Regions from separate parts of the Synechococcus sp. NB0720_010 genome, predicted to be linked through region 3. Evidence: predicted binding sites of a transcription regulator. Region 3 holds the regulator's gene; each other region holds the start of a gene.
The links. The regulator NtcA, encoded in region 3, controls nitrogen genes in cyanobacteria. The targets are predictions, from matches to a motif close to GTANCNNNNGNTAC.

Region 1 (2,261 bases), 1.1 Mb from region 3:
GTTGAAGCCGTACCAGCCGATCCAGAGGATCAGGGCACCCAGGGTTGCAATCGACATGTTGTGGCCGGGGATGGCCTGGGGCTTACCGCCCACGAACTTGCCGATGCGGGGGCCAAGCAGCATTGCGCCCACCAGGCCGGCCCAAGCACCCACGGAGTGGACGATCGAGGAGCCAGCGAAATCAATGAAGCCCAGCTCGCTCAGCCAGCCGCCATTCCACTGCCAGGAACCGGAGACCGGGTAGATAACAGCAGTCAGAACCAGCGCGAAGATCACGAACTCGCCGAACTTGACGCGCTCAGCCACGAGGCCAGAAACGATCGTGGCGGCGGTGCCGGCGAAGGCAGCCTGGAACAGGAAGTCAACGGTGGGAACCAAGGCTCCCTCGGTCACCATCTCAGCGGTGACGGTGGGGTCAAAGAAGAGGCCGTTGAAATAAAGCCAGCCATCCACCAGGGATCCGCCGTACATCAGCGAATAACCGATGAACCAGTAGGCGGTCACCGCGAGGGCGAACACGAACAAGTTCTTGGCAAGGATGTTGACGGCGTTCTTCTGGCGACACATCCCGGCTTCGACCATGGCGAAACCGGCGTTCATGAAGATCACCAGGATCGTGGCCACCAGGAGCCACATGTTGTTGGCCAGGAACGCTGCGTTGAGCTCGGGGAGCTCAGCGGCGCGGGCCGAAAGGTTGAACACGCCCAGGCCGAAAAGAGCCAGAGGCACACAAGCCAGCCAGGTCAGCGAACGGCCGGAGGACAGTCCTCGCACCTTGCGGAGCAGAAGCTGAGGAGCCTCCAGCAAGCTCGCTTCCTGCAGGCTCTTCGACCGAGGCCGAGAGACAGGAGAAGCAACAGTCATCAAAAAGCAGTCGCTGGGTGGATGACGGATTACCGCCATTAGGTGCCAATGTTCCGCATCACAGACCACCGTCAAGGTTGCATTCGCTACCAATTCGCAAGTCCATCAGGAATTGCGCTATGGCAGCAGAAGGAAAGTGAAGAAAAAACGTTCAACGGGCCACAGTAACTATTACAAAAAAGACAAAAAAGAGGCTTTTGTTCACTCTGAACATTCTTCATCAGCTAGAAATGCTGCAGAAGGACAAAACGTTGAGTGAGCCCCCTTTGGGCCTGGCTCCACCGGAAGTAGCCCACCGCGAGGCGAAGCAACGCTCCTTCCCACGAAGCGGACAACCAGCCAACCCTTCGAGGCCCGATGACCACCATGAGCAAACTCCAGTACCGCGGCGTCACCTACGACAACGCCAACCACGAACAGCCCACCAGCGCTCCCGTTGAGCACGCCTACCGCGGCCAACATTTCGAAGCGCCCCTCCGTCACGAAGCGGCTTCCGTCGACGCCACTGTCGATCTGCAGTACCGCGGGCATCACTACAACCACCGCCAGGCCGAGGCCGCTTCCCAGGTCAACCAAGGCTGATTCCGACCCAAAACCAAGGCTTTTGGTTTTGGTTCGTATTGATACATCAGCGTCCAACGCCTCCCCCTCCAATAGGGGGAGGTTTTTTTGTGGGCCATGGACATCACCCTGACGTCCGTCGGAGAGAGCTACAACCTCAAGCACCGCACGGTGATGGGGATGCTCTGGCTGCAAACCCACTTCGCCGATGAAACCTGGGACTTGATCTGCTCAGGACAGGTCAATCTGAACCGCCAGAGCAGCGAAAGCCTCTACAACGACGCCACCGCCGCAGGGGTCAGCGTGTCCATGCTCCCGAGCGTTGTCTGCTCCTAACCAACGCTCTTGCGCTGTTGCATCCAGCGCAGTGAGGTCCAAGTCAGGAAGACCAACACCAGGGGGAGAGCTGCCACCAAGACGAACAAGCGGAATTCATCAATACCCGGAGCCGCCGTACTGCTGAGGATCTGCTCAACCAAATAGAGGCCGTAGGCGCCAAGCAAGAGCCACCCCTCAAGGCGATTGATCACGCCGCCACTCCAGAAAATCGGCAGGCAGGCCAAGGTCGTCAGCACCATCACTGGGAAATCACGGCGCAACAATTCAGGGCTGACCAACAGTCCGTCCTGACCCGAGAGCAGGGCGCACAGACCCAGGATCAAGAGTTGGTTGAGCAGGTTGCTACCCACCACGTTGCCGATGGCCAGATCCGCCTTACCCCGGTAAGCCGCCACCAGGGACGTCACCAGTTCTGGCATCGAGGTGCCAGCCGAAACGATCGTCAGACCGATCACCGCCTCACTCACCCCGAGGGTCTGGGCCGCAGCGATGGCGCC
Region 2 (2,261 bases), 160 kb from region 3:
GGAGATAGGCACTCACACCAGCTAAGAGGACGCCGTCATAGATGAGCTTTCGGCGCGTCCATTGCACCGCGACGTAGCCATGGCTCATGGCCGCTCACCTCCAGCAGACAAGGACGGCAACGCCCACGAGGCAACGATGCGCTGATCCAGCGGACTCACCAGCAACAACAGACCTGGCTGAGGAGACCGCAGCGCACGCCCGACCACCATCGGTAAGCGGTAGCGGTGGGTCCCAGCTCCGGCGAGGGAACCCAACAGCTGAGCCTGCGACAACGACTCAGGACTCCTGTCGGTCGACGACCAATAGAGCAGTGGATCCGCCAAGTTGAGGGGTTCCTCTGCGATCAAGCGCAACTGAAGCGTCGGGTCCAACACCAGCTGACCCTTCAGCTGTGTGTCTTGGACCGGCCAATCGAAGGCAAGGAGGAGATCTCCCTCGGCTGTCGCTCCACCCAGATCGGCCCGAGCAAACAGGGGTGCCGCCGTTGCTGTGACCGGCGGGATCTCAGGGCGCTGAACAAGTGCACTCACCGCCAGCCAAGGCAGGAGAACCCCAAGCGCTGTCATCAGCCAGCGATGGGTCTGCCGTCGACTGCTGATCATGCCCGTGCCGCCAGCCGGTGGGCATTGCGTTCAACGGCTGGCGGAGCACCAAGCCAGAGCCGTTTGATCAGCCAAGGCCATAACAAGGCCAGTCCGGGAATGATCAGGAGCCGGAAGCCAATATTTCTCCATCCCTTCGCGGAGAAATCGATGCGTTGAACGCCAAAGATGCTGATCAGGATCGCGATGACCACGCTCGTGGAGGCATAGGCCCTCAGGCCATCGACGCCGGCACGAACAAGCGGCAGGGAACCCTCAATCACCTGGCAGATCAGTCTTGTTCGCGAAGACTAGAGATGCTCAAACGAAGGCACCACTGCATTGACCACACGCTGAAACACCAGAGCAAGAGCAGCGCACGAAACAAAAAAAGCCCCGCAAGAGCGGGGCTTAAAGGCAAATCAATCAAGCAGGAATCACTTGACGTACTTGAGACCTCGGTAGTTCAGCTGAGGGTGCTTCTGGGAAACAGCCTCTTTGTTCTGCTGGTACTTCTGGCCGCGATAGGTGAGGGTCATGGATAGTTCCTCGGAGTCAGCCCAGGTCCCCGTTCCATGGCCTGGATCGAACTGCGCCTCAGGCAACCAAAAGGTGCCGAGGTGAACGTTTTGTAGCGGTTGCTACAGCACTGTTTTAGCCGCGCGGAAACCAGCCGCGTCGTTCAGGCGATTACAAAACTCCGATTTTGCCGATTAATCGCTTGGGCAGTTCTGCCGTGGGGTCAAAAAGAACAGCAAATCGCACTGAAAACGCGTGAAGTCGCTCAAGGCGTTCTCCACATCCCCCGGGTAACCCGCATCAGCCTGCGCCGAAGAGGGGAGCGGACCAATCGGCGGCGGCAGGGGCTCAGCCACAGCCACCCCAGGCAAGGCCGAGAGGGTCGCCGCAAGAACAACAGCAGGCCAACGCGTCATCACAGCACCACAGCTCTACTGACTCCATAGCCATGGCCCAAGCCAACGGCAAGGCATCAAAAAACCCGCCAGACCCCATGAGGATCTGGCGGGCAAAGGGTGAATCAAGGATGAGCTGGCTGGACTCAGCCGACGCTCCAAACACCACCGGCGATCTTCACCAGGGGAGCCACGATGGTCGTGCCGGCGAGGAACCAGGCGAAGGCGGCACCGCCGCAACCGCCGAGCCAGAAGCCGCTAGCGAACTCGGCCCAACCCGCCTTGGTGAACAGGTCAGCAGGGGGGTTGTCGATGGTGGCGTCAGCCGGCTGCACGTTGGGGCCACGGCCAGCGGTGCCGTAGATCGAGAGGCAGACCGTCAGGATCGAGACCAGACCCACAGCAGCCAGAAGACCAGCGGTGCTGGCGTACTCGGTGGCGCGAAGCGGGCCACAGATCGCGAAGGGGCCGTAGAGGAAGAAGCCATGGGCCATGCCCACTTCCAGACCGCGACGGTTGGGAGAGAGGGCGGGGCGATAAGCAGGCAGCGCACTCAGGAAAGCGCGGCTGAAGTAGCTGCTGTTGACGGGAGTGGCCAGATTGCCGACACAGGGGTCGGCCACGGGGGTCACGGTCATCGGGGGAAGAACGTCAGGTGGCGCGGAATGAAGCGGCGACAGCTCAGTCGCGGGCTTCGATCACGTTGAACAGCAGGGCCATGGCCACAGCAGGAGCCAGGATCCCGACAAGTGGCACGAACACCGA
Region 3 (2,261 bases):
GCCGTTGGCCAGGGCCCCTTGGCGTTGGGCTCGGGTAAAGGCTGCGGCGAGGAGGAGGTTCAGACGGCTACGCACCTGGTCTGGGGAGCGCTCATCGGCCTCCAGCACGGTGGTGGCCAGTTGTTCTCCACTACGCACCACCCGTTTGTTGGGTCTGACATCCGGGAATGCCACGACCTGACGCTCCCCTTTGAGCACATTGGCCGCTGAGATCAGACTCACGACCCACTCGCCGCGTTTGCTGAGGGTGGTCTCCAATTTGCTGATGTCGCTGCGCGGCACCAACAGGATTTGACGGTTCGGTGTTTCGCCTGGCAGCACGCGCTGGTAAACGTTCAAATTCGTGCGCTGCAGCAGGGCGTGGATCACGTCTCGGGCCTGGCTGGGCTTCTCGATCCGCACCTTGGCCACCTCCAGGATTTGGCCACTGCTGATCACCACATCACCCTGACGTAGGGCAATCAGGTTGCGTTCGAGACGCTCGAGCTCTTGGCTGCTGCTTTTGATCTTGCTGTTGAGCTTGGCGAGCTCAGTGCGGTTGCGCTGGAGATCGGAATCCTTCGCGGCGATGTCACGGCTGAGGCGGTCGCGCTCGGCCTCCAGTTGTTTGCGTTGCTCCATCAGGGGAGCCAGTTCCTTCTGCAGCCGGCTGGCCTGCTCGGCCACCACCTTGAGTTGGCGTTGGGCCTCGCTGCGCTCGTTCTCTGCGCTGCGCAGGGCGTTGCGACTTTGGGCCAGGTCCTGGCGACTTGAGCTCAGGGCATCGCGGCTGTCCCGTAGGCGCTGTTCGATCTGATCGAGTTCAAAGAGCCCCGTGCGCAAGCGATCACTGACGAGCAGCATCAGCCCAAGGGAGATGGCACTGATCAAGCTGCCGGTCAGCACCGTGATCACTACGGCGGTTTTCTTGGGCCGCAACCGGAACAAGCTCAGCCGCGCCTTGCCGACCTTGGATCCCAAGCGATCCCCCAGGGTGGAGAGCACTCCCCCGAGGATCAGCAACGCCAGGATCAGGATCCAGCCGGACACGACGTTGTGCGACGACGGTCAGTATCGGTTGCGGTGGCTTGGAACGCAGCTGGGATCGGCCACCAGTTCAGCCGTTTAGCTGAAGCGTTTGGCGAGGGCCAACGGATCGAAGACGGTGATCTTCTTGCGGTCGATTTGCACCAGCCCGTCGTTGCGGAGGTCGCCCAAGAGTCGGGTGATCGTGACGCGGGTCGATCCGATTGCTTCGGCAATGGCCTGGTGGGACAGGCGAAGGTCGATCGTGATCCCTTCGCTGCTGGGCACTCCAAAGTCGCGGCAGAGCACCAGCAGGAAGCTCACCAGTCGCGAGGACATGTCGCGGTGGGTGAGGGTTTCGATCATGGTCTCGGTTTGAAGAATCCGAGAGGAGAGACCCTGAAGAAGCAATAGACCAACCGCCGGGTCCTGTTCGATCGCTTTGCGGACGGAGGTTGCGGGAGCCGTCACCAGCTCGACGCGAGTAAAGGCAATCGAGTGATAGAAGCGGTCTGAACGCTGGCCCGTGAGTAGAGACAGCACACCGAACAGGCTGTTCTCCCGCAGCAGTGCCACGGTGATTTCCTCGCCGGATTCGTAGACCCTGGAGAGCCGGACCGCACCCCGCTTCAGCAGATAAACCTTTTCGGCGGGGTCGCCGGGGAAAAAGATTGTTTTGCCCCGCTCAACGATCTCGGTGGTGCTACCGCTCAGGCCCCGGATGACATCCAGAAGCGTGGCATTGGGTGGCAGCGGACTGCCCGCGATCGGTGCGATCACTGACGTACCGGTCGTAGGGCTAGGGGAGTAGCGGCTGAATCCTTGCGTTGCCACGACCATGTCAGCGCGACTGAGTTGCTTGGAACCTACGGATCAGTCCAGGGCCGCCCTGTAGCCATTGAAACTAATTTGCTGCCTCTGCCAAGGCCTGCTTCTGGGCCTGCATCAGTTGATCGATGCCGCTTTCCGCTAGGTCAACCAGACCGGAAAGCTGTTGGCGACTGAAGGGTGCGCCCTCCGCGGTGCCTTGAATTTCGAGCAAATGTTGCTCTTGATTCATCACCACGTTCAGATCGACCTCTGCTTGGCTGTCCTCGCTGTAGTCGAGATCGAGGAGTGCGGCGCCATCCACGAGGCCAACGGAAACCGCCGCCACCTGCCCCACCAGGGGCGATCGTTCCAGCACTCCGCGCTGCTCCAGGCGTTGCAGGCCGAGGGCTAAGGCGGCCCAGGCTCCAGTGATGCTGGCGGTGCGG

Region 1: a site for NtcA is predicted at 941-954, ahead of LY254_RS00155 (ammonium transporter). Genes of this name have one in related genera too.
Region 2: a site for NtcA is predicted at 1,214-1,227, ahead of LY254_RS06045 (DUF4278 domain-containing protein). Genes of this name have one in related genera too.

The regions. Positions count from the first base shown of each region.
Region 1 is NZ_CP090898.1:26,754-29,014, reverse strand. It holds gene LY254_RS00155 (ammonium transporter) at 1-864, opposite strand, end outside; gene LY254_RS00150 (DUF4278 domain-containing protein) at 1,222-1,446, shown strand; gene LY254_RS00145 (hypothetical protein) at 1,543-1,761, shown strand; gene LY254_RS00140 (calcium/sodium antiporter) at 1,758-2,261, opposite strand, start outside.
Region 2 is NZ_CP090898.1:1,140,988-1,143,248, forward strand. It holds gene LY254_RS06030 (Rieske 2Fe-2S domain-containing protein) at 1-88, opposite strand, end outside; gene LY254_RS06035 (hypothetical protein) at 85-603, opposite strand; gene LY254_RS06040 (hypothetical protein) at 600-866, opposite strand; gene LY254_RS06045 (DUF4278 domain-containing protein) at 1,020-1,187, opposite strand; gene LY254_RS06050 (hypothetical protein) at 1,296-1,517, opposite strand; gene LY254_RS06055 (photosystem I reaction center subunit XI) at 1,643-2,134, opposite strand; gene LY254_RS06060 (photosystem I reaction center subunit VIII) at 2,178-2,261, opposite strand, start outside.
Region 3 is NZ_CP090898.1:1,295,998-1,298,258, reverse strand. It holds gene LY254_RS06965 (DUF3084 domain-containing protein) at 1-1,029, opposite strand, end outside; gene ntcA (global nitrogen regulator NtcA) at 1,105-1,845, opposite strand; gene rph (ribonuclease PH) at 1,910-2,261, opposite strand, start outside.